3 regions of the Mesorhizobium sp. ES1-6 genome follow, and region 1 is predicted to be linked to each of the others. Evidence: riboswitches for the same ligand, from Rfam matches in the RefSeq annotation. Region 1 holds a riboswitch; each other region holds the start of a gene.
What was found. A riboswitch is a leader RNA that binds a small molecule or an ion and turns the genes downstream of it on or off. The one in region 1 is predicted to bind cobalamin.

Region 1 (9,858 bases):
GCGACCTCGAGACCGCGAATACGCGGCATGCCGAGCATGTCCGAAATCGTCTCGATCGCCGCCTTGGTGACCCAGCCTTCCTGCTCCTGCGCTATCATCAGCAGCGGAATGATCGCCGACTGCTCGCGCCCCTTCGGATATTTCTTGATCCACTGCTTGGCCGCCGCCGCATTCGCCTTGTTGAAGGCGAAGGACGCTGGCTGGACGCTGGCTTCTGCGAGACGGCGGACTGACATTTAGCGATCGACCTCACCAAACACGATGTCGAGGGAGCCAAGAACGGCGGTGACGTCGGCCAGCATGTGGCCGCGGCACAGGAAATCCATGGCTTGCAGATGCGCGAAACCCGGCGCGCGCAGCTTGCAGCGGTACGGCTTGTTGGTGCCGTCGGAGACGAGATAGACGCCGAACTCGCCCTTCGGCGCCTCGACCGCCGCATAGACCTCGCCGGCCGGCACGCGATAGCCCTCGGTGTAGAGCTTGAAATGGTGGATCAGCGCTTCCATCGAGCGCTTCATCGCCTGGCGTTTGGGCGGCACCACCTTGCCGTCGAGGTTCGACACCGGGCCGGTGCTTTCCTTGCCGAGCAGGAGATCGACGCACTGGCGCATGATCCTGGCCGACTGGCGCATTTCTTCCATGCGAACGAGGTAACGGTCGTAGCAGTCGCCGTTCTTGCCGATCGGGATGTCGAAATCCATCTCCGAATAGCATTCATAGGGCTGCGACTTGCGCAGGTCCCATGGCGAACCCGAGCCGCGCACCATGACGCCCGAAAAGCCCCAGGCCCAGGCATCTTCCAGCGAAACGATGCCGATATCGACATTGCGCTGCTTGAAGATGCGGTTGCCGGTGAGCAGCTTGTCGAGATCGTCGATCGACTTCAGGAAGGGATCGATCCACTTGCCGATATCCTCGACCAGCTGGCGCGGCAGATCCTGGTGGACGCCGCCGGGCCGAAAGTAGGCGGCGTGCATGCGCGAGCCGGAGGCGCGCTCATAGAACACCATCAGCTTTTCGCGCTCGACGAAGCCCCACAGCGGCGGCGTCAGCGCGCCGACGTCCATTGCCTGCGTCGTCACATTGAGAATGTGCGACATGATGCGGCCGATCTCGCAATAGAGCACGCGGATCAGCTGGCCGCGCCTCGGCACCTCGATGCCGAGCAGGCGCTCGGCCGCCAAGGCAAAGGCGTGCTCCTGGTTCATCGGCGCGCAATAGTCGAGCCGGTCGAGGTAAGGCACCGCCTGCAGATAGGTTTTTGCCTCGATCAGCTTTTCCGTACCGCGATGCAAGAGCCCGATATGCGGATCGACCCGATCGACCACTTCGCCGTCCAACTCCAGAACCAGCCTCAGAACACCATGCGCGGCAGGGTGCTGAGGTCCGAAGTTGATGTTAAAGTTGCGGACGGAGGTTTCAGCCATTACTGCTTTGCCTTCTCATCCCCTGGCAGCACGTAATCCGTGCCTTCCCATGGGGACAGAAAATCGAAATTGCGGAATTCCTGCTTCAGTTCCACAGGCTCGTAGATGACGCGCTTGGCTTCGTCGTCGTAACGCACTTCGACGAAACCGGTCAGCGGGAAATCCTTGCGCAGCGGATGGCCTTCGAAACCGTAGTCGGTCAGCAGGCGGCGCAGGTCCGGATGGCCCGAAAACAGCACGCCATAGAGATCGTAGGTCTCGCGTTCGAACCAGTCGGCACCGGGATAGACGCCGGTGACCGACGGCACCATCGTCTCCTCGTCGGCCTGCACCTTGACCCGGATGCGCACATTCTGCTTCGGCGAAAGCAGGTGATAGACGACGTCGAAACGCTTGGCCCGCGACGGATAGTCGGCACCGCAGACATCGATGATCGAGATGAACTGGCAGCGCGCATCGTCGCGCAGGAAGGCCATCACCTCGATCAGGTTTTCCGGCTCGACGTGAACGGTAAGCTCGCCATAAGCGAGCACAGCGTCACTGAAGCGGCCAGGCAGCTTCTCGCCGAGATAGGTCGACAGTTCGCTAAGGGATGCGGCCATGGATTTACCGTTCGATCGTGCCGGTGCGGCGGATTTTCTTCTGCAGGAGAAGAATCCCGTAGAGCAGGGCTTCGGCGCTCGGCGGGCAGCCGGGCACATAGATGTCGACCGGCACCACGCGGTCGCAGCCGCGCACCACCGAATAGGAATAGTGGTAGTAGCCGCCGCCATTGGCGCAGGAGCCCATCGAGATAACGTAGCGCGGCTCCGGCATCTGGTCGTAGACCTTGCGCAGCGCCGGCGCCATCTTGTTGGTCAGCGTGCCGGCGACGATCATGATGTCGGACTGCCGCGGCGACGCGCGCGGCGCGACACCGAACCGCTCCGAATCGTAACGCGGCATCGAGGTGTGGATCATCTCGACCGCGCAGCACGCCAGACCGAAGGTCATGAACATGAGCGAGCCGCTGCGCGCCCAGGTGATCAGCGCCTCGGTCGAGGTGACCAGAAAACCCTTGTCGGCAAGCTCATTGTTGATTTCGAGGAAGAAGGGATCGTCCTCCCCCACCGGCCTGCCAGTGTTGGGATCGATAACACCTTTGGGCTTCGGCGCGACGAGGGTGCCTGAACTGTCGTTCAATCCCATTCCAGCGCTCCTTTTTTCCATTCATAGGCAAAGCCGATGGTCAGCACTGCCAAAAAAACCATCATTGACCAGAAACCGAGCATGCCGATCTTCGAGAAGGACACTGCCCAGGGGAAGAGGAAGGCTACTTCCAGGTCGAATATAATGAACAGGATCGACACCAGGTAGAAGCGGATGTCGAATTTCATGCGGGCGTCGTCGAACGAGTTGAAACCGCACTCGTAGGCGGAAAGCTTTTCGGGATCCGGGTTGCGGTAGGCCACCAGGAACGGCGCGACCAGCAGCGCCAGACCGACCACCAGCGCCACGCCGATAAACAGGACGATGGGCAGGTACGAGCTGAGGAGTGCGTTCATGCAGCGGCTTTCCGTTGGCGCCAATCCACGTTGATTACAGCACCGGACCTTAATGCGGAAGCGTGACAGTTTAACCGCTGAACCGTTTTAAGAAGCCTATGCTGCAACGCGGCGAGGGTTAGCGCAGCACTTCCAGCGAAGCAAGTCAAACCTTGTTCAAAACAACGAGCTGGACGGCATTCCGGGAGAAACTGGTCTCATACGCTCCTGTTTGATTTCCTTCGCTTTTTAATCCACTTTTCTCTCCTGACAGGATTGCCACCAAAACCCTGCTAGCATGGGCTGGAATCACCCCATCACATCTTTGTCAAAGCACCCTCAGAGTGACGCCTGCATGAAGGAAAAGATTTCGCTTGCCACCGCCCGGCGCATCGCGCTCGCCGCGCAGGGGTTTCTCGACCCCCGCCCCGCCGGCACGCCCGACCGCCGCCATTTCGCCCGCGTTCTGTCCCGCACCGGCCTGCTGCAGATCGATTCCGTCAGTGCGGTGGTGCGCGCCCATTACATGCCGCTCTATTCGCGTCTTGGCCCCTATCCCCTCGCCTTGCTCGACAACGCCGCCGTGACGCGCAAGCGCACCGTGTTCGAATACTGGGCGCACGAGGCCTCCTTCCTGCCGGTCGAGACCTACCCACTGATGCGCTGGCGCATGCGGCGCGCCGAGCAAGGCGACGAAATGTATCTGGGGCTGGCCAAATGGGGCCGCGAGCACGCCGCCTATATAGAAGAGATCTACCGCGAGGTCGTCGAGCGCGGGCCGATCGCCGCTTCGGCGCTCGAAGGCCAGAAAGGCTCCGGCGGCTGGTGGGGCTGGAGCCACGCCAAGCACGCCTTCGAATGGCTGTTCTGGGCCGGCCGCATCACCACGGCACACCGTCGCGGTTTCGAGCGCTTCTATGACCTGCCGGAACGCGTGCTGCCGCAGGCGATCCTCGACCTGCCGGTGCCGGCGGCCGAGGACGCGCACCGCGAATTGCTGCGCATCTCCGCCCGCGCCCATGGCGTGGCGACATCGGGCGATTTGCGCGACTATTTCCGCCTGTCACCGGCCGATATGAAAGGCCGGCTGGAGGAACTGGTCGAACTCGGCGACTTGCTGCCGGTCCGTGTCGAGGGCTGGGACAAGCCGGCTTACCTTCACAAGGACGCCCGTATGCCGCGCAAGATCGAGGCCCGCGCCCTGCTGGCGCCGTTCGATCCGGTCGTCTTCGAGCGCTCGCGCTCGGAGCGGCTGTTCGATTTCCACTACCGCATCGAGATCTACACGCCGGCCGACAAGCGCCAATATGGCTACTATGTCCTGCCCTTCCTGCTTGGTGACAGGATCGTGGCGCGCGTCGACCTCAAGGCCGACCGGCCGGCCAGTGTCCTGCGCGTCCACGCGGCTTATGCCGAGCCCGGCGCACCGCCAGAGACGGCGGCTCAGCTCTTCGAGGAACTGAAGCAGATGCAGGGCTGGCTAGGCCTCGAACGCATGGAAGTGACGCCTGCCGGCGATCTGGGCCCGGCGCTGGCCGACATCACGGTGTCGTAAGCTCGCGTTGACACCGCTGCCCGCAAGAGCCTAAATCCGATCCAGACGGTCTCCTCTCAGCAAAGGGAGGAGCCAAGAGGGAATGCGGTGCGGGCTGAAAACCCAAATCCGCGGCTGTCCCCGCAACTGTAAGCGAAGAGCCAAGGCCGAAAGCCACTGGGATTGTCCCGGGAAGGCGGCTACCCAAGGCGATGACCCGCGAGCCAGGAGACCTGCCGTCTGGAATGCAAGAATCCGATCGCCCGGCGGGTTTTCCGGGCAAGGAGCCTGATTTGGATCGCGACAGCAGTTTTTCGGCTGAAACAACAGACGTTTTGTCCGGCGAGGGTGATTCCCTGGCCGGCGTGACCGTCATCGTCTGCGCCTCGTGCCGCGACGAGACCGGCTCCGACGCCCATCCCCGGGCCGGCGAAATTTTGGCGGAAGACACGCGCCAGGCCGCCTCGGGCGAGAACATCCGCATCCGCACGGTCGAATGCCTCGGCAATTGCAAGCGCCGGCTGAGCGCCGCGATCCTGCGCGACGGCTGCTGGAGCTATGTGTTCGGCGACCTGACCACAACCAGCGGCGCCGATCTCGTCACCGGCGCCAAGCTCTTCGCCACCTCGACCGACGGCCTCATTCCCTGGCGGGGCCGGCCCGATAGCCTCAAGCGTGGCCTCGTTGCCCGCATCCCTCCTCTCGACATGCTGAAGGACTTGACATGACCGCTCCAAATTCGGCCGGCAATCTCTCCCGCGTTCCCTGCACCGTCGTTACCGGCTTCCTCGGCGCCGGCAAGACGACACTGGTTCGACATCTCCTGGAAAATGCCGGCGGCAAGCGCATCGCCATCATCGTCAACGAATTCGGCGACATCGGCATCGACGGCGAGATCCTCAAGGGCTGCGGCATCGACAGCTGCCCCGAGGAGAACATCGTTGAATTGGCCAATGGCTGCATCTGCTGCACCGTCGCCGACGATTTCGTGCCGGCGCTCGACAAGATCCTGTCGCTGACGCCGAAGGTCGACCACATCCTGATCGAAACCTCCGGTCTCGCTCTCCCCAAGCCTCTGGTTCAGGCTTTCCAGTGGCCTACGGTGAAGAGCCGGGTGACCGTCGACGGCGTCATCGCCGTGGTCGACGGTCCCGCACTTGCCGAGGGCCGCGTCGCCAACGACATGGACGCCCTGCAGGCGCAGCGCGCCGGGGATGACAGCCTCGACCATGACGATCCGGTCGAGGAAGTGTTCGAGGACCAGATCGCCTGCGCCGACCTGATCATCCTGTCGAAGAGCGACCTGATGGATGCCGCCGGCTCAGCCCGCGCCAATGCCATCGTCAACGAACATTCCGCCCGCGCCGTGAAGATCGTGCCGACGTCGCATGGCAAGGTCGATCCTTCGGTGCTGCTCGGGCTTGGCCTTGCCGTCGAGGACGACATCGAGAACCGCAAGTCGCATCATGACGGCGCGTTCGACCATGAGCATGACGACTTCGACACGTTCATCGTCGACATACCCTCGATCGCCAATCCTGACGAACTGGCCAAGCGCGTCACAGAGGCCGCCGAACAGGAAAACGTGCTGCGTGTAAAAGGCTTCGTCGAGGTCGGCGGCAAGCCGATGCGGCTCCTGTTGCAGGCCGTCGGCCCGCGCGTCAATCATTACTATGACCGTGCTTGGACGGCTGATGACAACCGCCGCTCGCGCCTCGTCGTCATCGGTCTGAAGGGGCTGAACCGCCCGGCGATCGAACGTATCCTCGCCGGCTGATTTCAGACACGGACCGCGATGCACATCCTCACCACGACCTCCGCCTCGCTCGACGACCTCGCCGAGCCTGTCGATCTCCGGCAGACGCCGGCGGATATCGTGGCCCTGTCCTTCACCGACAGCGACCTCGCCGGACTGGCGGCGGCATGGAAGGCGGAAGCCGATCGCCTGCCCTCGATGCGGCTCGCGGCACTGCGCGACCTGCGCCATCCCATGTCCGTCGACCTGTGGATCGACAGCGTCGCCCGCCACGCCAGGATCATTCTGGTGCGCATCCTCGGCGGCTATGACTGGTGGCGCTATGGTTGCGACCAGCTCGCGGCGATTGCCCGCGAACGCGGCATCAAACTGGCGCTGCTTCCCGGCGAAAGCCACGACGAGGATGCCAGGCTGATCGAAGCCTCGACACTGCCGCGCGCCGACCTCGACAGCCTTCTCGGCTATTTCCGCGAAGGCGGCCCGGCCAATATGAGCGCGCTGGTGCACAGGCTGGCAGGCCTGGCTGGACGGGATGCGCCGGTCGCCAGTCCGGTCTGTGTGCCGAAGGCTGGTTACTATCAGTCTGGATTGGGGGTCGTGGAGAAGCCGGACCTTTCAATGGTCGGCGCTCCGATCATCCCTATTCTCTTCTACCGATCGATGCTGCTTGCAGCCGATGTCGCACCCATAGACGCCCTTTTTGAAGCTTTGGAGCAACGCGGCATGCTCCCGATTCCCATCTTCATCTCCAGCCTCAAAGACCCGGTGTCCCTGGCCTTCGTCGAAAATGCCCTCGCCTCGCTGAAACCCGCCGCGATCGTCACCGCCACAGCGTTCGCGTCCGGTGCCGAGCCCGGCGTCGAAACCCTGTTCGACCGCGCCGGCGTGCCCGTCTTCCAGGTCATCGTCGCCACCACGCGCCGCGATGTCTGGGAAAACAACCAGCGCGGCCTGGCGCCGGCCGACCTTGCCATGCATGTCGTGCTGCCCGAACTCGACGGCCGCATCCTCGCGGGTGCCATTTCCTTCAAGGACGAGAGCGAGGTTGATCCGGCACTCGGCCATCGCGCGCTGGCCAACCGGCCGGAGCCGAATCGCATCGGACAGGTGGCGGACCGGGTCGCGGCCTTCATCAGGCTTCGGGAAACGCCGCGCGCGGAACGCAAGCTCGCCATTCTGATCCCCGATTACCCGAGCGCTCCCGGCCGCACCGGCTATGCGGTCGGGTTGGACGTGCCATCCAGCGTGCTGGCGATGCTGCACGACTTGAGCGAACAGGGCTATGTGGTTGGAGAGATTCCGCAAACGCCGCGTGAATTGCTGGATGCGCTGAAGCGGGGCCAGGACGGGCTGGGGCTGGAAGATTATTTGGCCTTCTCTACGGAGTTGCCGATAGCGGCAATTGCTCCAGTAGAAGCCGCTTGGGGAAAGGCCGAAGACGAGACAGGATTGCGCGAGGCGCCCCCCTCTGTCCTGCCGGACATCTCTCCCTCAAGGGGGGAGATCAGCAGCTTCGCTGGCGGCGCTCCATTTTCAACGTTTGGGATTGGCGAAATCGGCGATGACAGCTCAATCTCCCCCCTTGAGGGGGAGATGTCCGGCAGGACAGAGGGGGGCGCCTCGCGCAGACCTTCGCTATCAAGCAAAAAACACTTCCCCTTCCGCGCCGCCACCTTCGGCAACATCACCGTCGCCCTCGCCCCCGACCGTGGCCGTTCCGCCGATCGCCGCGCCGACTATCACGACCCGACGCTCCCCCCGCGCCACGCGCTGATCGCCTTCGGCCTCTGGCTGCGCAGATCGCTCGGCGTCCATGCCCTGATCCATGTCGGCGCCCACGGCACGCTGGAATGGCTGCCGGGCAAGACCGTCGCGCTTTCGCAAAACTGCTTCCCCGAAATCGTCACCGGGTCCCTGCCCGTCATCTATCCCTTCATCGTCTCCAACCCCGGCGAAGCGGCGCAGGCCAAGCGACGCATCGCCGCTGTCACGCTTGGCCATCTGCCGCCGCCGCTCACCGGTGCAGGTCTCGACGAGGACCAGCACAAGCTCGAACGCCTGGTCGATGAGTACGCCCAGGCCGACGGCCTCGACCGCCGCCGCCGCGACCGTCTCGCCAGGCTGATCGTCGACACCGCGCAAAAGACGGGCCTCGCTTCCGAAGCCGGCGTCGCGAAAACCGACGCACCCGACGAAGCGCTGCGCCGCATCGATGCCTGGCTCTGCGATCTCAAGGATTTCGCCATCAAGGATGGATTGCATATCTACGGCCGCGCGCCCGGGGACGAACCCGACGCCATACGCCGCCAAAGCGCCGACGCCGAGAAGTCGGCACTGCTCGCCGCGCTCGATGGCCGCCACGTCAAGGCCGGCCCAGCCGGCGCGCCGGCGCGCGGCCGCTCCGACGTGCTTCCAACCGGCCGCAATCTGTTCACCTCGGACCCGCGCACCATGCCGACGCCCACCGCCTACGATCTGGGCAAGGCAGCGGCCGAAGAAGTGGTGCGCGGCTACCTACAATCGCATGGCGACTGGCCGCGTTCGCTGGTCATCGATCTCTGGGGCTCGGCCTCGTTGCGCACCGGCGGCGAGGAGATCGCGCAAGGCCTGGCGCTGATGGGCTGCCGGCCGCAATGGGACACTGCCACCGGCCGCATCACTGGCATCGAGGTGTTGCCGCCGGCCACGCTCGGCCGTCCGCGCGTCGATGTCACCTGGCGCATCTCAGGCCTGTTCCGCGACATGTTCCCGACCCAGATCGCCCTGATCGACGCCGCCGCCAACGCCGTCGCCGCCCGCGACGAGGACGATTCGGAAAACCCGCTCGCGGCAAAAACCCGTGCCGACGGCAAGGTCAGCCCGCGCATCTTCGGCACCTCGCCCGGCACGTACGGCGCCGGCGTCGAGGATCTCATGTCCAGCGGCGACTGGGGTGCGCGCGAAGAGATCGGCCGCGCCTATCTCGACGCCACCTCGCATGCCTATGGCGGCGCTGGCGGCGAAGGCGTCTCGGCGCCCGGAGCGTTTGAAGGCCGCATCGCCGAAGCCGACCTTCTCGTCCACACCGGCGACGATCCCGGCCGCGACATTCTCGAGGGCTCGGCCGACGTCGCCTTCATCGGCGGCTTTTCGGCCGCCCTGGCCGCACTCGGCAGGAACGCCGACGTCATCGTGCTCGACACCACCGATCCGCAAAAACCGAAGCCGCGCTCGGTTGGCGAGGCTGTCTCGCGGGTGGTGCGCGCCCGCGCCGTCAACGCCCGCTTCATCTCGGGCCAGATGCGCCACGGCCCGCGCGGCGCCTCCGAATTCGCCGAGACGGTCGACCGGCTGGTCGGATTCGCCGAAACCACAAATGCCATTCCGGGCGCGCTGATCGAGGCCGTGCACGATGCCTATCTCGGCGATCCCGAGGTCCGCGCCTTCATCTTGCGCGAAAATCCCGCCGCCGCCAAAGTCATCGCCGAGCGTTTTCTCTCGGCGCGCCGGCGTGGCCTCTGGCATCCCTTGCGCAATTCCATCGACGACGATCTCGCCGCGCTGATTGCCGAAGCCAACGCGCTCGGGGTGGCGGCATGAACACCTTCTCGCGCCGTGGCGCCTGCCCTGCTCTGTCGG
Region 2 (9,858 bases), on a different contig from region 1:
AGCCTGATCTTCTCGACCTTGTCCTCGGCAGCCTTCAGCAGTCGGTCGCAATGCGCCTTCAGCGCCTCACCGCGCTCGTAGATGCGGATCGACTGGTCGAGCGGCACATCGCCACGCTCCAGATCATCGACGATCTTCTCCAGCGCGTCGAGCGCCTGTTCGAAGCTCATCGCCTTGACGTCTTCGTTGATCTCACCGCTCATCATTCATCCTTTCATCAGTCGCCCGACATGGGCGGCGACCGAAAATGCCAATCCCTGCAGATCGTAGCCGCCCTCGAGCAGGCTGACGAGCCGGTTGCCGCTGTGGCGAGCGGCGCGCTGCATGAGCTGGCCCGTCGCCCAGTCGAAATCGTCCTCGGTCAGATTGATCTCGGCCAGGGGATCGCGATGATGCGCGTCGAAGCCGGCCGAAATGATGATCAGGTCGGGCGCGAAATTGTCGATCGACGGCAGCACGCGCGACAGGAAGGCGTCGCGAAACACCTCGCTGCCGGTTTGCGGCGCCAGTGGCGCGTTGACGATGTTCCCGGCGCCGGTCTCGGTCTTCGCGCCGGTGCCGGGGTAGAGCGGCATCTGGTGCGTCGAGCAATAGAGCACCGAGGGGTCGTCCCAGAAAATATCCTGCGTGCCGTTGCCGTGATGCACGTCCCAGTCGACGACGGCGACACGTTCGGCGCCATGCTTCTTCTGCGCATAGCGGGCAGCGATCGCCGCTGTGTTGAAGAAGCAGAAGCCCATCGCCGTGGTCTTTTCGGCGTGATGGCCGGGCGGTCGGGCCGCGACGAAGACATTGTCGGCACAGCCCGCGAAGACGTCGTCGACGGCGGCGTTGGCGGCACCGATCGCGGTGATGACCGCCTGCCAGCTTTTCGGGCTGGCGGTGGTGTCGGCATCGATGCGGGCTATGCCCTCGTCGGGGATGGCGGCGCGGACACGCGCGACGAAATCGGCGGGATGCGCGTAGAGGATGGTCGCCTCGTCACCTTCCGGCGCCTGCACCCGGTCGAGCGCGGCGAAAGCTTCGTCGTCGAGCACGCGCTCGATGGCGCGCAGGCGATCCGGCCGCTCGGGGTGACCGGGCGGGGTGATGTGTTCGAGAAAGATCGGGTGTGTATAGAGACGGGTGACCATGTCCCCTATCTAGTGCCCCGGCGCCCCAATGACCATGCGCCGCGCTTTGATCGCTGGGGAAAATCACGTCCGCGTCTCGTAGTGTCGCTACGGGCATTGGCGTCGCCGGCACTTCGGCGTAAGGTGGGGACCTGCCTGGTGCCCGCCGGTCTGTTTGTGGCGGGAGAATCGGGAACACGGTTGAATTCCGTGGCGTGCCCAACGCTGTAAGGGGGACCGCGCCGGTAAATGCCACTGTCGATGACGGGAAGGCACCGGAGGCGGGTTGATCCCGAGCCAGAAGACCGGCCTGGCAGGCATCGATATCCGCATGGTCAGGCGGATATCAGGGATTGCAATCGCAAGGGGACACGCGATGCCGGAAGCCATGACCGCTCCTGTCGGCGACGGATTCGATCAGAAAGCGCGCGACGCGGTTTATCGCGCCATGTTCACGCGGCGCGACGTCCGCAGCCATTTTACATCGGAGGCGATCGATGACGACGTCCTGGCGCGGTTGCTGCTTGCCGCCCATCACGCCCCGTCGGTCGGCTTCATGCAGCCCTGGAACTTCATCGTCATCCGCGACCGGCAGCGGCGGGCTGAGGTGCGCGACCTGTTCCTGGCCGCACGAGAACAGGAATTGCCGGCGATCGAAAAAGAAAGGCGGGCGCTCTACCGCAAGCTCAAGCTCGAAGGCATTTGCGAAAGCGCGCTCAACATCTGCATCACCTGCGACCGCGAACGCTCGAAAGGCTCGCCGCTTGGACGATGGCACAATCCGGAAATGGATCTCTTCAGCACGGTCTGCGCGGTGCAGAATTTCTGGCTGGCGGCACGTGCCGAGGGTGTTGGCGTCGGCTGGGTCAGCATCATCGAGGCCGAGGCGCTGAAACGGCTGCTGGCCATTCCCGACCATGTAACGCCGATTGCCTATCTCTGCGTGGGCCGTGTCTCGGAGTTCGCACCGAAACCGGATCTTGAAACGCATGGCTGGGGACGACGGTTGCCGCTGCCCGACCTGATCATGAGCGAGACGTTTTGCGGCCAGGGAGAGGCACCGCTCAAATCGGCGGTGGCGCGCCTCAACATCCCCGACATTGCGCCCGCGAGTCCCGCCGATCAGCGCGTCGCGCCGGCCGTGCCCCAGCGCGAGCCGCCGAAGGTGGAGAGCGCCTTGTCCTTCAGTTCCCTGAACTTCGACGAGGCTTCGGCCAGCCTGGCATCCCAGGCGGCATCGGGCACCTGGCCTTCGATGGTCTTGAAATAGACCTGCATCAGGCAAGCGATGGCAAAGGGCTCGATGAAAGCCGCCTTGAAGGCCCAGGCAAAGACGATGGCCAGCACGAAGGCCCAACCGGCGAGTTGCCCGGGCATGACGTAGAGAATGGCGGCGGCCGGCGCCAGCATCAGCAGGAAGATCACAAACGACACGCCCCACATGATGACCGCTAGCCAGACGGCGTTCTTGACCATGGTCTTGCCGTTCTGGGCGTAGAGCACGACGCCTTGGCGCGCGGTTTCGAAGGGCGAGGACGAGTTGATGCGAATGTTGTAGCCGAGGATGATCTCGTCGACATAGGTCAGCGACAGGCGGATCACCGTGTTGAGGAAGGCGACCAGGCCGCTGAGGCCAGGAATGGGCAGGAAGGGGGCGACGCCGCCGAGCAGGCCGGTGATGGCGCGGATGGCGCCCTTGACCAGCTGGTCGACGACGAAAAGGATGTTCGCTTCGGCAAAACGCTCGGTCACGACCTGCTTTGCGTAGGCGATCTGGTTCTGGCCGTCGGGAACGTCATGACCGTCGATGAGATGCACCATGACGGCGATGTGGCCGGCCTTGACGACATAAAGGATGTATTCGCGCAGCCAGTAGACGGCGATCGAGACGACGCCAAAGCCGACCACGCCGCCCCACAGGGCAAAGGACAACGGGCCGTCCGGATCGGTGGAGATATGGCCGACGCCATAACCGACCGAGGCACCGGTGCCGGTGGCCATGATGTAGGCCAGCGTGATGCCGAAATAGACGATCATGCGAAAGACAATGAAGGGCCAGGTCCGCACCATGATGGACACCGACCTGCCGATATCAAAATCCCACATGCCCGATTCTCCCCCTCAGAGATGGCTGGGGGAGGATGCGCTCAAACCGGCTGTTGTCAATTGCGGGCGGTGGCGTCCCGCCATGGCGGTTCAGCTTGACCGCGCTTGCGGCTTTTTCAGCAGGCCTTCGAGCAATTGCTTGAACGCCGCCACAACCATCCTCGACGTCGCCTCGGGATCCTTCGCATTGGCGATGCGCTGCGCGGCCTGACTGCTCGCCCCGTTGATCAGCCGCGCTGCCGACTCCGGGTCGACACCGGGGACGACCACCCCTTCCCCCTGCAGCGCGATTAGATGATCGGTCATTGAACCGACACATGCACTGGCATTCGACCATTGCGCCGGGTCGCCCAGCACGGCCGGGCCATCCCGGAACATGATGCGCTGGATTTCCGGCTCCAGCGCCATTTCGATATAGGTCGTGCATTCGTCGACGAAATGCTGCCAGCGGGTCGGCGCCCTTGACGCAACCTCATTCACCCGGGCGGCCATTTCCGCGTCGATTTCAGCGATAACCGCCTCCAGCAGGCCCTTCTTGTCGCCGAAGTGATGATAGAGGGCGCCGCGAGTCAGCCCGGCCGATGCGGTGAAATCGTCCATCGACGCTTCGGAATAGCCGATAGTGCCGAAAGCCTGACGCGCCGCGGCGATCAGCTTGGCTCGTGTCTCGGCGATCATCTCCTTGCGTGGTCGGTGCATGCTCTGGTCCTATCCACATACGCTCCGTATGCCAATTGACATACGCGACGTATGGTCTATTTAACACTCATACGTATCGTATGTAATTATCAGATCGCCTTTTGTCGAGGAACCGGATCATGCATAATCCCTACTCCGAAATCTTCCGGGCCCGCGGAGCCAAAGGCTTTGCGGCCGCCGGCTTCCTGGCGCGCCTGCCGATCGCCATGGCGCCGATCGGCATCGTCGCGATGCTGTCGCAGACGCGTGGCGAATACTGGCTGGCGGGTGCTGTCTCGGCGACTTTCGCGCTGGGCAACGCTTTCGTGGCGCCGCAAATATCAAGGTTGGTGGACCGTCTGGGCCAGACACGCATCGTGGTCCCCACCACCATCATCACCGTGATCGCCTTCGCGGTTCTCATCGCGGCGACCAATCAGGATTGGCCGGTCTGGACGCTGTTCGCCTCGGCACTGGCGGCCGCGGCCATGCCCAGCATGCCGGCAATGGTGCGCGCCCGCTGGACCGAGATTTTCCGGGGACGGCCGCAGATGAACACCGCTTTCGCCTTCGAATCGGCGGCGGACGAACTGGTCTATATCGCCGGCGCGTCGCTGTCGGTGGGCCTCAGTGCAGGCCTCTTTCCTGAAGCCGGCGTTCTGGTCAGCACCGTGCTCCTCGCCATCGGTTCAACGGCTTTCATCCTGCAGCGGTCGACCGAACCGCAGGTGCGGCCGGTGGATCGCGCCACGAGCGGTTCGGCAATAAGGCTGCGGCCGGTGCAGATCATCACCCTTTCGCTCGTCTTCATCGGCGCGACCTTCGCCACGACGGAGGTGAGCACCGTGGCCATCACCAAGGAATTCGGCCAGCCGGGCGCCGCCAGCCTCGTCATCGGCGTCTATGCGCTGGGGTCGTTCGTGCTCGGCATCGTCGTCGGCGCTCTCAACCTGCAAGCACCGCTGCAACGCCAGTTGGCAATCGCGGTCGCCCTGGTCGCGTTGGGCACGCTTTTGCCGCTCACCGCCGGTTCGGTGCCGATGCTGGCGCTGACCGTGTTCATCAGCGGCGTGGCGATCTCGCCGACCTTCATCACCGCCTTTGGCTTGATCGAACGGCACGTGCCGGAAGCGATGCTGACCGAAGGCATCACCTGGGTGATGACCGGCATCGGCATCGGCATGGCGCTGGGTTCCTTCGCCGCCGGCGCGGTGGTGGATGCGTTCGGCGCCCAGAACGGGTTCTGGGTTTCGGTTGCATCAGGCGTTATCGCGCTGGTCACGGTGCTGCTCGGCCAGCGCAGCCTCGCCACCCACGAATGCGAGTTGGCAGGATGCGAGGCGGCGATCCCGGCGGAGTGACGGCTAGGAGTATTCAGCCGTCCGATGATCAGCGCATATACGTTTGGCCTAGGCGACGTCGTCATCCACGGGCGAAGCGACGCGCAGCGGAGCGCAGACCCGTGGATGACGATGTCGCCTAGGCGTTGGCCCGCTACAGAATCTCGGTCTTGGCGATGTGGATGCCAAAGCCCTCGAGGCCGATGTAATGGCGCTCGCGCGAAGCGATCAGGTTGATGGAAGAAATGCCGAGATCCTTCAGGATTTGCGCGCCAAGGCCGATCTCGCGCCATTCGCTCTCGCGCCGGCGCGCCTCTTCGTGATCCTCGCGGTCGCCCGACGCGGGGCGCTTGCGCTCCTGATGCGCGACGCCGACCGAGCCCTCTCTGAGATAGACGATGACGCCGCGCTTGCGCTCGCCCATCGCCTTCATGATGCCGTCGAGCCGGTGGCTGGTGCCGAACACGTCGGTCACCACATCCTCGGAATGCAGCCGCACAGGCACGTCCTCGCCGTCACGGATATCGCCGAAGACGACGGCGACATGGTGCGTCGTGTCCCAGGGCAGCGTGTAGGTGAAGACCTGCGCCTTGCCGCCAAGCGTGTCGATGTCGGAGCAGGCGACGCGCTCGACCAGCGTTTCCTTGCGCTGCCGATAGGCGATGAGATCGGCCACCGAAACCTGCTTGAGGCCATGTTCTTCGGCGAAAGCCTGCACCTGCGGGCCGCGCTTGACCGTGCCGTCGTCATTGACCAGTTCGGAAATGACGCCGATCGGCGGCAGGCCGGCGAGCTTGCACAAATCGACAGCCGCCTCGGTATGGCCCGAGCGCATCAGGACGCCGCCCTCGCGCGCGATGAGCGGGAAGATGTGGCCGGGGCGGACGAAATCGGAGGCGCCGACATTGCCATTGGCAAGGTTGCGCACGGTCAGCGTGCGGTCGTCGGCGGAGATGCCTGTCGTCGTGCCATGCTTGAAATCGACGCTGACGGTGAAGGCGGTGGTGTGGGCCGAATCATTGTCGGCGACCATCGGCTGCAGATTGAGCCGCTTGGCCTCCTCGCGCGGCATCGGCGTGCAGACGATGCCCGACGTGTTGCGGATGATGAAGGCCATCTTCTCCGGCGTGCAGTGGACGGCGGCGACGATCAGGTCGCCCTCGTTCTCGCGTCCATCATCATCCATGACGACGACGATCTCGCCGCGCTCGAAGGCGCGGATGGCTTCGACGATCTTCTTCTGGTCGTAAGGCATAGTGCGCTCGCTTCGCTCGCAAGGGAGTAGGGGAATAGGGCAGCAAGGGAATAGGGAAAAGGAAAGAATTTGCCTGGTCGGGCTAAGGGTGAAATTTATTTCCCCTGCTCCTCTACTCCCCTACTCCCCTTCCCTGTCTGTCCTCGATGCCGCAGATAATGGTCGGCGATGGCGCAGGCGACCATCGCCTCGCCGATCGGCACGGCTCGGATGCCGACGCAGGGGTCGTGGCGACCCTTGGTCATCACCTCCACGTCGTTGCCGTCCTTGTCGATCGATTTGCGCGGCGTCAGGATCGACGAGGTCGGCTTGACGGCAAAGCGCGCGACGATCGCCTGGCCGGTCGATATGCCGCCCAGGATGCCGCCGGCGTTGTTGGACAGGAAGACCGGATTGCCGTCATTGCCCATGCGCATCTCGTCGGCATTCTGTTCACCGGTGATGCGGGCGGCCTCGAAACCATTGCCGATCTCGACGCCCTTGACGGCGTTGATCGACATCAGGCCGGACGCGATGTCCTGGTCGAGCTTGGCGTAGATCGGCGCGCCGAGGCCCGGCGGAACGCCGTCAGCGACGACCTCGATCACCGCGCCGACCGAGGAGCCGGCCTTGCGGATGCCGTCGAGATACTGCGTGAAGACGGGCACGGAAGCCGGATCCGGGGTGAAGAACGGGTTCTCGGCATCGCCGATGAAATTCCAGTTCCAGTTGGCGCGATCGATCGACTTTTCGCCCATCGACACCAACGCACCGCGCACCACCATGCCCGGCACCACCTTGCGAGCGAGCGCGCCGGCGGCGACCCTGGCCGCCGTCTCGCGCGCCGAGGAGCGGCCGCCGCCGCGATAGTCGCGTATGCCGTATTTGACGTCGTAGGTGTAGTCGGCATGGCCCGGCCGGAACTGGCGGGCGATCTCGCCATAGTCTTTCGAGCGCTGATCGACATTTTCGATCAGCATCGACACCGGCGTGCCGGTGGTGATCATCGTGGCGCCGTCCTCGTCGAGGACGAAGCCCGAGAGGACCTTCACCTCGTCCGGTTCGCGGCGCTGGGTGACGAAGCGCGACTGGCCCGGACGGCGCTTGTCGAGTTCGGCCTGGATTTCGTCGCGCGTAAAGCGGATGCCCGGCGGACAACCATCGACCACGCAACCGAGCGCTGCGCCGTGGCTCTCGCCCCAGGTGGTGACGCGGAAAAGATGGCCGAACGTGTTGTGAGACATGGAAAAGCGCCCTGCCCGGCATCGCAGCCGGCTGAAGCCAGCCTTCTATTGGCGTTTTCCACAGTGGTCAAACTGTCATCCCCGCCGTTTAAGTTTTGACACATTCGGCTGGTTTCTGCTTTCTTCCATTCGCCGTTGAGGACCCGCCGCCACCCAGGCCGGCGCAATGACCAAAGAGGACGATCATGCGTATCCTGATTGGCGCTGTTGCCGCCACGCTGCTGCTTTCCACCGCCGCCTTTGCCGGCCAGACCGAAGGCCTAATCAAGAAGGTCGACAAGGATGCGCTGACCCTGACGCTGGACGACGGCAAATCCTACAAGCTCAATGCCGAAACCGATCTCGATTCGCTGAAGCCAGGCATGGATATCGTCATCGCTTATGACGTCACCAATGGCGAAAACGTCGTGACCGACATGCAGTTGCCGGGTGACAGCGACACGAACTAAAGCACGTCGCGACGCGCTTTAGTTCTTGCATGTCGTCTTCCCCAAAACCGACGTCACTTCCAGGCGACATGCATTAGGAATTGGCCACCATCAGCGGCCTAAAGCCACTCCAGGCTCTTGCCTTCAAGTTTGAGCACGCGATCCTGCGGTATCTCCAGGTTCGCCGCCTCGTCGTCGGCCATATCAAGTACGAAACGAAACAGGGTGCGCATGACGCCGCCATGCGTGACACAGATCGTCCTGCGCTTCATTTCATCGAAGCAGGGCTTCACCCGTTCGAGCAGCATCTGGTAGCTCTCCGCACCGTCACCGGGCGGCTGAAAATTCCATTTGTCCAGGGAGCGCGACCGGCTCGCCCCGGGTGATTGCGTCTCGAGTTCGGCGAAGGTAAAGCTCTGCCAATCACCGAAATTGACTTCGATGAGCCTGGCATCGGTTCGATAGGCGAGCGGATCGAGCCGCATCGCGGCGCGAACGCGCTCCATGGTTTCGCGCGTCCGTCTCATCGGACTGGCGACGAAGTCGAACTCGTTGGGATCGCCGATGAGTTCGGCCAGCCGACGCCCGTTTCCGGTCGCTTGTTCGCGGCCGAGAGCATTGAGATCGGTGTCGGCCTGGCCCTGAAGCCGGAACTCGGCGTTCCACGCGGTCTGGCCGTGGCGCACGATATAAACCAGCGGGTACATCAGCTCTCCGGAGATCGGGCCAGGGCCGGGACGGGCGGAGAGAACTAATCCTTGACCGTCGAAATATCGGGCGCGTCGACCGCCTTCATGCCGACGACGTGATAACCGGAATCGACATGGTGCACCTCACCGGTGACGCCACGCGACAGGTCGGACAGGAAATAGACGCCGGAATCACCGACTTCCTCCTGCGTGACGGTCTGCTTCAGCGGCGAATTGTATTCGTTCCACTTCAGGATGTAGCGGAAGTCGCCGATGCCGGAGGCGGCAAGCGTCTTGATCGGGCCGGCGGAAATCGCATTGACGCGGATCTTCTTGGCGCCGAGATCAACCGCGAGGTAGCGCACGCTGGCCTCGAGTGCCGCCTTGGCGACGCCCATGACGTTGTAGTGGGGCATCACCTTTTCCGCGCCGTAATAGGTCAGTGTCAGCAGCGAACCGCCCTCGGTCATCAGCGCTTCGGCGCGCTTGGCGATGGTGGTGAAGGAATAGACCGAAATGTCCATGGTGCGCAGGAAATTGTCACGCGTCGTCTCGACATAACGGCCGGTCAGCTCATCCTTGTCGGAGAAGGCGATGGCGTGCACGAGGAAGTCGAGTTTGCCCCAATGATTGGCGACATTGGCGAAGACCTCGTCCAGGCTCGCCGGATCGGTGACGTCGCAATGGCCGGCGACGAAAGCGCCCAGTTCAGCCGCCAGCGGCTCGACGCGCTTCTTGAAGGCTTCGCCCTGATAGGTCAACGCGATTTCGGCACCGTGATCGACGCAGGCCTTGGCGATGCCATAGGCGATCGATCTGTTGTTGGCGACGCCAAGAATAAGGCCGCGCTTGCCGGCCATTAGGCCCTGTCCACCCGCCATGTCAGCGCTCTCCGCAAGGTTTCTGCTTTGTGAAGTGCCTATCGCACAGGCACACAGCCCCTTCAAGCGTTCAAACCGGACAGTTCGGGGGACAAAGCTCTCGATCAGCCTTTTTGGCCACGCAACAGCGATTCCAGCGTGCTGTC
Region 3 (9,858 bases), on a different contig from region 1:
ATTCTAAATACTCCTGAATATTTTGAAGTCGGTCGGGCCGGCGGGCGAACCCACCGGCCGTGGGATCGGGATTAGTGACCGAAGAGGTTGCGGTCGCTGCCCTGCTGAACGGGCGCCTGGGTGGCCGGAGCCGACTTGCCGATCGACGCGGTGGCCGCGTTGTCGGTCGAAGTGACAGCCGCCTGGTTGGCACCGTTCGAACCAAAGTTGTCGCTACCGGCGAAGGCGCTGCCGGAAAGGGCCAGAACGGCGGCGGCAGCAATGAGGATCTTGTTCATTTCAAATACTCCTGAATTTGTGGCGTCCACCGGCGCGACAGGGCAACCCCGCCGCGTGCCGGGAAGCGGCTGTTAGTTGTTGCCGAAGAGGTTGTGATCGGCACCCTGGACAGGCGTCTGAGCAGCCGGCTGCGACTTCTTGGTCGAAGCGGTGTACGAGCTGTCGACAGAGGTGGCAGCGGGGGTCGCGGCGCTCGAACCATAATGGTCGCTACCAGCAAAGGCGCTGCCGGAAATAGCCAGAAGGGCTGCGGCAGTGAGAACAATCTTTTTCATTTTGGGTACTCCAGTATTTTTCCGTCCGTCTAGCGGCGTGTCTTGGGATTAAAAATCGCGTCGTTCGGACAGCCCCGATGTGGGAGAGCACCTTTGCCGTTTCCAATCACGAAGTTGTTCCGCGTGGACCATGACTCCACCACTTGAAATTGTACCAGGCCCTTTTACGTCCATTGTTTTTCTTCGCTATATCAACCGGTTAACTGGAACCACCGCTTCGATCACCGACGGTGTCGGAGACCTTGCGTTCACACCGTCCTGCACGCACCGTCAACAGAAACGAACCGTTCGGTTCGATTTTAGAATCTGCTAATAGTCACTTTTCGTAACCGTTAACCTTTTTCGCCGCCGGCAACGGGTAGAAAACGTGCCGGTGCGGCTTCCCATAAAGACGCTTCCATCCGCCGGAACCATCCAGCATGCGTGTCGCGCCGCATGGAGGCGATGTCGCTTTCATGCCGATGTCGCAAACCCTGTCGTGATTAAATCATTCCATCTCAGGTGCCGCTGCGTGACGACGGAGCGGAGAATTGGGAAGCCGGTCAGATTCCGGCGCTGCCCCCGCAACGGTGGTGGAGTTCAAGTCGCAACGGGAGACCACTGGGCGAAGGCCTGGGAAGGTGTCGCGATGGTCCGCAAGGACGACTCCAGAGCCCGGAAACCAGCCCGAGATCGCTAGAACTCGACTGATCGCGGTGGGCGGTCAAGGGGCGGATGATGTTTGTCCGGCTTTTGCCGGCTCGCGCTCAATCCTTCCTCCATCACCACCAGTTCAGTCCTTGAAAATGAGGACAGGACATGGATGCGCGCAACGACATGCTGAGGCTCTTGAACAGCCGCAGACAAGGCTTTTCGCTGGAACAGCCCTTTTATACCGACCCGGACTACTTCAAGCTGGACATGGAGCTGATCTGGTATCGCGACTGGCTGTTCATAGGCCATGATTGCGAGTTGCCCAAGCCGGGCAGCTTCATCACCGTGCAGATCGGCGACTATCCGGTCGTGCTGGTGCGTGACCAGCAGGGCAAGATCAACGCCTTCCACAATTCCTGCCGTCATCGCGGCAGCCGCGTCTGCAACAGCGACAAAGGCATGGCCGCCAAACTGGTCTGTCCTTACCACCAGTGGACTTACGAGCTTGACGGCCGGCTGCTGTTCGCCCGCCAGATGGCCGACGGGTTCGACAAGAGCCAGTTCGGGCTGAAGCCAGTCGCCTGCGAAAGCGTCGCCGGCTATGTCTTCATCTGCCTGGCCAAGGAGCCGGCGGACTTCGCGCCGATGCGGGCGATGATCGGGCCCTATCTGCAGCCGCACCGGCTCAGCGAGGCCAAGATCGCCTTCGAGAGCACCATCATCGAGAAGGGCAACTGGAAGCTGGTCTGGGAAAACAACCGCGAATGCTACCATTGCGCCGGCAATCATCCGGAATTGTGCAAGACCTTCCCGGAAGCGCCGACCGTGACCGGCGTGCAGGGCGCCGACAGCGATCCGGAAATGCTGGCGCATTGGGCCAAATGCGAGGCTGTTGGCTTGCCCAGCAAATTCCGCATCGACCCGGCTGGACAATACCGTGCCACCCGCGCGCCGTTGCTGCGCGATGCCCAGAGCTACACGATGACGGGCAAGCGGGCGGTGAGGAAGAACCTGTCCGACAGCGTCTCGGCCGACCGGATCGGCACCTTGATGCATTACCACTATCCGACGACCTGGAACCATATCCTGGTCGATCATGCCGTCACCTTCCGTGTGCTGCCGGTCAGCGCCACAGAAACGGCGGTGACGACGAAATGGCTGGTGCACAAGGACGCGGTCGAGGGCGTCGACTACGATCTCGCCGAACTCACCCATGTCTGGACCGAGACCAACGACCAGGACCGCCGCATCGTCGAGGAAAACGCCTTCGGCATCCTGTCGCCGGCCTATGAGCCCGGCCCCTATTCGGAGCTGCATGAAGGCGGCGTCATCCAGTTCGTCGACTGGTACGCGCGCTTCATCGGCCCGCGCCTTGCCGAAGGCGGCCGGCCGGCGCTGCGCAGCGTGGCATGAGAGGCTGAGGGATGAATGCCATGACCGACCTTGGCCTCTATCGCCATCTCGACCAGATGGCGCCGTGGAACGACAGGCTGCAGGTGCTGGAAGTGACCGGCGTCAGCGATGAGGCGCCCGGCGTCAAGACCTTCACCTTCCGCTCCGACAACCAGACCTGGTTCCGTTACAAGCCGGGCCAGTTCGTGACGCTGGAACTGCCGACGCCGGACGGTCCGCTGATGCGCACCTACACGCTGTCGTCGTCACCGTCGCGGCCGTTCTCCATAGCGGTGACGGTGAAGGCGCAGGCAGGCAGCATCGGCACACGCTGGATGTTCGATCACCTGACCCCCGGCTCGCACGTCAAGGCCTATGGACCGAGCGGCGATTTTTCGTTGCACAGCCATCCGGCGGCGAAATATCTGTTCATCTCGGCCGGCTCCGGCGTGACGCCGATGATGTCGATGCTGCGCTGGCTGAACGATTGCGCGCCCTGGACCGATGTCGGCTTCGTCAATTGCGCGCGGCGTCCCGAAGAGATCATTTTCCGCAAGGAACTCGAACTTTTGGGCGGCCACATGCCGGGCCTGTCGCTCGGCTTCATGATCGAGGAGCGGTCGAGCCGCGAGGGCTGGTACGGCCATATGGGCCGCATAGATGCCATCCGGCTGCCGCTGCTGGCGCCCGATTTCCGTGAACGCGAAATCTTCTGCTGCGGCCCCGATCCCTTCATGCGCGCCGTGCGCGGCATGCTGGAGGCCGCCGGCTTCGACATGGCGAGATACCATCAGGAAAGCTTTGCCGCGCCGACCGTGGAGGAAATCCCGGCGCCGTTCGCCTCGCCGGAGCAGGACGGTGCGGCAGCTCCCGTCGAAGCAGCAACACCTATCCGCTTCGCGCTGTCGGACGTCGATGCCGAGTGCGTCGCCGGCCAGACCGTGCTGCAGACGGCCCGCGCCTCGGGCGTGCGGATCCCGGCAGCCTGCGAATTCGGCCTGTGCGGAACCTGCAAGGTGAAGAAAGTCTCCGGCGCCGTCGAGATGAGCCACAATGGCGGCATCCTCGATCACGAGATCGACGACGGCTTCATCTTGGCCTGTTGTTCCAAGCCACTGTCGGCACTGGAAATCGAGGTTTGATCCGGCTGGCCTTCGACTGATCCCGCATATGGCCGGCGCCTTACCGGCAAAGGTTACCTTGCCAAGGAACAACCGAAAGTTTACAGGCGTTGTCGGTGGAACGGGTCCTGCTGGCGGGCAGGAATGCTAAGCGGGGCGACAATGATGCATGAATCCCATGCCTATGCGGTTGCGAGCCGGGATATCGTTTTCGAATCCTTCGATGGCGAGGCCGTGGTGCTCAACCTTGCGAATGGCAAGTATTTCGGCTTCTCCGATTCCGGCAGCAAGGTGTGGCAGGCGCTTTCGTCCGGAATGGACGCCCGGGCTCTGGTCGGGCTTACCGCGGGCGGCTCGACAATAGGCGAGGCCCAACTCGATCACTTCATAGCGCAATTGCTCGAACTGGGCTTGCTGGTGCCTTCCGACGCGACGGTGCAGCCATTGCCGGACGAATTGGCCGCCGAGCTGGCCGCCACGAACGAGCCGCTCGATGTGAGCATTCACGACGACCTCGCCGACCTGATCATCATTGATCCCATCCACGAGGTCGAGGAACCACTCGGCTGGCCGGCGGTCAAGCAGGCTTCCTGACGGGCCGGCCGCTGCCGTGATGGAAGGCGCTTGATGCCGCGCGTCACGCTGGAAACCTTGCCCGATTACGGCCGGTATCTCCTCGCCGCCGCCGAAGATGCGGGCTTGCGCTATCCGACCACACGCAAGGTCAGCCTGCCCCTGTTGGAACTGACCGTGCATCTCGGTCACGGCGTGCTTGCCGATGCACTGGGCCATGCATTTGTCGAGGCCGGGCATGATCGGCCCGAACCGGCCGCGTGCCGCGTCTTCATCGCTCATCCCGGCATCCACGGCATTCCGGAGCCCGCGCGATGGGGCGACGCGCATTTCACCGAGCACGGTTTTGCCAAACGGCTCGCCGAAGCCGGGTTGCGCGGCCACTATTTCCACGACCTGGATTTCTGGCAGATCTACGATCCGCACCGTAGCGTTGGCGTGCAGCTGATGGCGTCGGCCGATGCCTTTCCGCCCTGGGAGCCGGGGGCGCCGCTGCGCGCCTTCCTGCACTGGGAATATGCCGCGCGCGGCATGCGGCTGACCCATGCCGGCACGCTCGGCATCGACGGCAAGGGTATCCTGCTCGCCGGCGCGGGCGGGGCGGGGAAATCCGGCACTGTCGCCGCCGGCCTGCTCAATGGGCTCGACAGTGTCGGCGACGACTATGTGCTGATCGATCTCGTCGGGGGCGTGACCGCGCGGCCCCTTTTCTCCACCCTGAAACAGGACGCGCGAGGTTTCGCGCGGCTGGGCCTGCAACAGAGGCTGGCTGAGCAAGGCCCGCTGAACTGGCAGGGCAAGCACACGTTTCACATTGGCGACGTAACGCCCCGCCCGGTGCCCGCGATGCTGGACATCGTCGCGCTGGTGGTGCCACATATCAGCGGTGGCGGAGCAAGTTCGATCATGCCGGTGTCACGCAGGGATGCCATGATTGCCTTGGCGCCGTCCGGCATCGCCCAGATGCCGGGCGAGCGCGAAAGCGGCTTTCGCTTCTTCAGCGAATTGACCCGCCTCTTGCCGTGCTTTCGTTTGTCCCTCGGAACCGACCCGGCAGAAATCGCCGGCGCGATCGAGAATTTCCTGACGCGAGGCCTCTCGTGAAGCTCAGCGTTATCATGCCAGTGTACAATCGCGAGCGCTATGTCGTCTCGGCGCTGCGCTCCCTGATCAGGCAGCGCGCTGACGCCGACTTCGACATCATCGTCATCGACGACGGCTCCACGGACGCCTCGGTGGAGGCGATACGGTCTGCGATGCGCGAGGCGTCCTGCATCCGCCTGGTCCTGCAACCCAATATGGGCGTCGCGAGGGCGCGCAACGCCGGGCTTAGACACTTGCCGCCGGATGCCGGGTTTGTGTCGTTCCTCGATTCCGACGACATCTCGCTTGCCGGACGCTTCAAGACGGATCTGGCTTGCTTCAAGGCCGAGCCGGGCCTTGACCTGACCTACTCCCTGATGACCCTGGCCGAGCAGATAGACGATGACACGATGGAGCCGGTAGCGGGCAGTCGCACTGTAACGCTGCGCGGAATTTCAATGAGCACCGGCCTGTTCAGCAGGGCGCTTATCGATCGCATAGGCTATTTCGACGAGGAATTCGATCAGTGCGAGGACACTGACTATCTGTTGCGCATCTTCGAAACGGGTCCGAATTACCGCCTTCTGGAGACGGTCGCGATCTACTACAGGCGCCATGCCGGCAATATCACCGGGAAGCGCGAGAGCCGGCTCCGCGACCACATGCGGGCGATCCACAAATCGATCCGGCGACGCAGGGCCAACCCATCCCTGCGTGAGATTCCCGGCATTTTCGAGCTCAAGAGCTCGCCCGACTGGCGGGGGCTTTAATGCGGTATATCTCGCGATCAAATCGGATGGTGCAGCAGCGGCCGCGAGGTCACGGATGAGGCTGAGCGTGATCATGCCGGTCTACAATCGCGAAGCCTATGTCGGCGCCGCGCTGCGTTCGCTGCTCAGGCAAGGCGACGCCGCCGATCTCGACATCATCGTCGTCGACGACGGTTCGACCGACGGTTCGGTCGAGGCCGTGCGCGCGATGATGCATGATCATTCCTGCATCCGGCTGTTCCGGCAAGAGAACATGGGGGTGACACGGGCGCGCAACAGCGGGCTCAGGCTGCTCAAGCCCGAGGCAGACCTGGTGTCGTTCCTCGATTCGGACGACATCTCGCCGGCCGGGCGCTTCGAGGCCGATGTCGCGCTTTTCCGGAAGAATCCCGATCTCGATCTGACCTACTCAAGGATGATGCTGGTCGACAAGATCGATGACGGGATCCTGGAGCCCACGGCGGACAGCAACAGCATCACGATTCGTGGCATTCACCTGTCGGCGGCGATCTTCGCGCGCCGGCTCGTCGCGCGCATAGGTGATTTCGACGAGGATTTCGTCCAGGCCGAAGACACCGACTACCTGCTGCGCGGTTTTGAGATCGGCCCCAGATACGTGCTTCCCGACACGGTCGCACTCTACTACAGACGGCATGCGGGCAACATGACGAGGCAAGAGGACGTCCAGTCGCGGGAATTCCTGCGCGCTATCTATAAATCCATGAAGCGGCGCAAGGCCGACCCGTCGCTCCGGCCGATCGAAGGTATCTTCGAGCTGGACAAACTGACAGATTGGCACTCCCTGTGATGGACGGATACGGCGTCGTCATACCGGCCTTCAACGCCTCCGGCACCATCGCCGAGACGCTGCGGTCGGTCGCTGCCCAGACCGTGCGGCCTGAGCTGGTGGTGATCGTCGACGACGGATCGACCGACGACCTCGCCGCGGCGATCGGCGGAACGGACCTGCCGCTGCGCCTGCTGCGCCAGGAAAATGCCGGTCCGGGCAGCGCCACGACCAGGGGCATCGCCGCGCTGTCGACGCCGTTCATCGCGACGCTCGACGCCGATGATCTGTGGTTGCCCGCCAAGATCGGAACACAGCTCGCGCATCTCGAAAGATTTCCCACGGCATCGGGAGTTTTTTGCCAATGGCGGAATTTCCGCAATGATCGGCCAGATGCGCCCGAAGGCGCGGCTCTGCCCGGCTGGTCGCGGACCACGATGCTGATCCGGCGCGAGGTTGCCGAGACCGTCGGACCCGTCGTCGATCCGCCGGGCGGCCGTGGCGAGATGATCGACTGGATCGCGCGGGCACGCGAGGCGGGCCTTGCCCTCGACATGATCGAGGAGGTGCTGGCGCTGCGTCGAATCAGACCGGGCAGCCTGTCCTACGGGCGCGATGCCACGCGCGACCGGGGCTACCTGGAAGTGGCGCGGCTGGCCATGCTGCGGCGGGCCCGAAACAAGGCCGGCGCGGGCTGATGGCGCGCATTCGCCGCATCGGCCGACGCTTCCCGGACTATGGCTGGTCCTGGCCGACGGGCGGGCTCGACCAGTTGCTCAAGGCGGCGCTTCTTGCCGACGACGACGCGGCCGCCGGTTGCGCGATGGAGTGGCTGAGCGCGAACGACATCGACCTCGTCTCCTTCAGGGAGCATCGGCTGCTGGCCGCCATCTGCGACCGGTTCGGCCGGAAATTGGCCGGGCATTCCGCCTATCCACGTCTTGTCGGCCTGCAAAAGATGCTGTGGACCAAGTCGCGCATGGCGATGCGCGAGGCCGAACCGGCGCTGCAGGCGATGACCGAGGCCGGATGCATGGTGATGCTGATCAAGGGTGCCAGCCGCATTGCCTTGAACGCGTCGGCGCAGCGGGGCCGGGTGGCACACGACATCGACATATTGGTCCGGTCGCAGGACATGCCGGCGGCGTTCGACGTGCTGCGCGAGCGCGACTGGCAGATCGCCACCGGGGTGAGCCCGCAATATCTGAGGACAAGACTGGCGTCCTTGCGCTCGATGAACTTCTTCAAGGGCAATTATGGCGATATCGACCTGCACCAACTCGCCTATGACGGTTCCCAGCAAAGCGACGAGGACGACGGGGCCATCTGGCGGCGGGCGGCGGCGGCCGAGTTCAGCGGCGTCGGCGTTCTGGTGCCGTCGCCCGCCGACCGCATCGCGCTGGCGATAGCGCATGGCGGGCTCGACGCCCACACGCACAGCGATTGGCTGGTCGATTGCGCGGTGGCCATTCGCGCCGGCGACGTCGACTGGGACGTGTTCCTCGATATTGTCGCCAGGCGGCGCCTTGCCGTTGCCGCGGCAGTGGCGCTCTCCTACCTAGCGCTCGAGATTGGCGTGACGGTGCCGGACAGCGTGCTGGCGCGCGTGCTGGAGATGGCCGACCGCACCGGCCTGTCGCGCTGGTCGGCCGTGCTGCAGGCCAAGCCGCGAACCGATTTCGGCAGGCTGGCCTGGCTGTCGCGCGGTTTTGCCAAGCAGTTGCGGCTGAGACGCAAGAGCGGCCGGCTGCGGCAAGAACCGCCGACCAAAGCCTGGCGTGGCCGTCGTGCCAGCCGCGTGTCGCTGGGCGCGGCCTCGCCATCGGCATTCTCCCAAGCCATACCCTGCCCACCGACGGCCGGAGACATGATGCTGGACATCACGATCCGGGTCAGTGTTCCGCCGATCCGGCGCCGCATCGAAATGGAGATCAATGCCGACGATCATCATGTCGCGCGCCTGCGCGCCATGGCCATCAGCCGGTCCGGAGGCGACCGGGTGCTACATTTTCGCGGCAAGGTGACGCTCGACGGCCGACAGCATGCCCTGACGCTGGAGGCGCGACCGTCCCGGCAATTCCGCCAATGGGAAGACCAGGCAACGGTCGCGGCCTATGGCGCGCTGCCTTTCCAGCTGGTCTCGGCGGCTTTTTCGCCGCTGCGCTGAGACGTTGCCGCCAAAGGCAGCAGGGCCGGAGCGCGGTAGAGGCGCCCGCGGCTATACGGTGTTTCCCTCAGGCTTCGTTACCCGCCGCAGCGTCAGGTTGATCCTGCCGCCGTTCTTGAGCAGCGCCGAGGTCGAAGGGTAGATGCGGTCGACGCCATGGAAGGCAAGACGGCCCTCGCCGCCAAGCACGACGACATCGCCGCTTTTCAGCCTAAACGATTTGGTGGCGCCGTCGCGCGTCGTCTGGCCGACCCTGAACAGGCAGTCGTCGCCGAGCGAGACGGAGACGACGGGGGCCGAGAGGTCGGCCTCGTCGCGATCCTGATGCAGGCCCATCTTCGCGTTGGGCGTGTAGAAATTGATCAGGCAGGCCTCCGGTAGAGACGGATAGCCCGCCACCTGCCGCCACAGATCGAGCAGACTGCCGGGGATGGGCGGCCATGGCGTCCCGGTCACGGGATGCGTCGGCTGGTAGCGGTAGCCGCGTTCCTTGTCGGTGACCCAACCGAGCGGACCGCAATTGGTCATGCGCACGCTCATCTCCTTGCCGGTGCGCGGCATGGCCGGCACGAACAGCGGCGCCTGCTGGACGATGGCCCTGACATCCTCGACCAGCGCCTCCTGCACCTCGCGAGACAGATGGGCCGGCATGTGGCGGACGCCCTTGGGCAGAACGAGCAATTGGCTCACCTTTCGAATGTTCGGACCCGCAAGATGCCACCATCGGACGCCGAGGGCGACCCGAAAGCAGTCGTCGATTTCACTGAAATTGCCGAGG

Region 2: it holds a riboswitch for cobalamin, as region 1 does, so the genes downstream of both, bluB (5,6-dimethylbenzimidazole synthase) here and LB564_RS19335 (DUF1636 family protein) in region 1, are expected to answer to the same signal.
Region 3: it holds a riboswitch for cobalamin, as region 1 does, so the genes downstream of both, LB564_RS28100 (aromatic ring-hydroxylating oxygenase subunit alpha) here and LB564_RS19335 (DUF1636 family protein) in region 1, are expected to answer to the same signal.

The regions. Positions count from the first base shown of each region.
Region 1 is NZ_JAIUGU010000007.1:215,574-225,431, reverse strand. Features, by position in the region: partial or broken gene nuoE (NADH-quinone oxidoreductase subunit NuoE) at 1-236, opposite strand, end outside; gene LB564_RS19360 (NADH-quinone oxidoreductase subunit D) at 237-1,427, opposite strand; gene LB564_RS19355 (NADH-quinone oxidoreductase subunit C) at 1,427-2,029, opposite strand; gene LB564_RS19350 (NuoB/complex I 20 kDa subunit family protein) at 2,034-2,615, opposite strand; gene LB564_RS19345 (NADH-quinone oxidoreductase subunit A) at 2,606-2,971, opposite strand; gene LB564_RS19340 (winged helix-turn-helix domain-containing protein) at 3,306-4,505, shown strand; cobalamin riboswitch at 4,535-4,740, shown strand; gene LB564_RS19335 (DUF1636 family protein) at 4,778-5,212, shown strand; gene cobW (cobalamin biosynthesis protein CobW) at 5,209-6,261, shown strand; gene LB564_RS19325 (cobaltochelatase subunit CobN) at 6,280-9,819, shown strand; gene cobG (precorrin-3B synthase) at 9,816-9,858, shown strand, end outside.
Region 2 is NZ_JAIUGU010000004.1:48,938-58,795, forward strand. Features, by position in the region: gene LB564_RS12305 (exodeoxyribonuclease VII small subunit) at 1-203, opposite strand, end outside; gene LB564_RS12310 (histone deacetylase family protein) at 207-1,133, opposite strand; cobalamin riboswitch at 1,253-1,441, shown strand; partial or broken gene bluB (5,6-dimethylbenzimidazole synthase) at 1,501-2,115, shown strand; gene LB564_RS12320 (hypothetical protein) at 2,235-3,218, opposite strand; gene LB564_RS12325 (TetR/AcrR family transcriptional regulator) at 3,309-3,917, opposite strand; gene LB564_RS12330 (MFS transporter) at 4,037-5,257, shown strand; gene ribB (3,4-dihydroxy-2-butanone-4-phosphate synthase) at 5,391-6,491, opposite strand; gene aroC (chorismate synthase) at 6,587-7,714, opposite strand; gene LB564_RS12345 (DUF1344 domain-containing protein) at 7,900-8,163, shown strand; gene LB564_RS12350 (histidine phosphatase family protein) at 8,262-8,849, opposite strand; gene fabI (enoyl-ACP reductase FabI) at 8,894-9,712, opposite strand; gene LB564_RS12360 (DnaJ C-terminal domain-containing protein) at 9,817-9,858, opposite strand, start outside.
Region 3 is NZ_JAIUGU010000015.1:160,788-170,645, reverse strand. Features, by position in the region: gene LB564_RS28110 (DUF680 domain-containing protein) at 72-278, opposite strand; gene LB564_RS28105 (DUF680 domain-containing protein) at 351-554, opposite strand; cobalamin riboswitch at 1,037-1,239, shown strand; gene LB564_RS28100 (aromatic ring-hydroxylating oxygenase subunit alpha) at 1,353-2,600, shown strand; gene LB564_RS28095 (hybrid-cluster NAD(P)-dependent oxidoreductase) at 2,621-3,721, shown strand; gene LB564_RS28090 (PqqD family protein) at 3,863-4,294, shown strand; gene LB564_RS28085 (serine kinase) at 4,328-5,377, shown strand; gene LB564_RS28080 (glycosyltransferase family 2 protein) at 5,374-6,126, shown strand; gene LB564_RS28075 (glycosyltransferase family 2 protein) at 6,182-6,934, shown strand; gene LB564_RS28070 (glycosyltransferase family 2 protein) at 6,934-7,611, shown strand; gene LB564_RS28065 (nucleotidyltransferase family protein) at 7,611-9,080, shown strand; gene LB564_RS28060 (alpha-ketoglutarate-dependent dioxygenase AlkB family protein) at 9,132-9,761, opposite strand.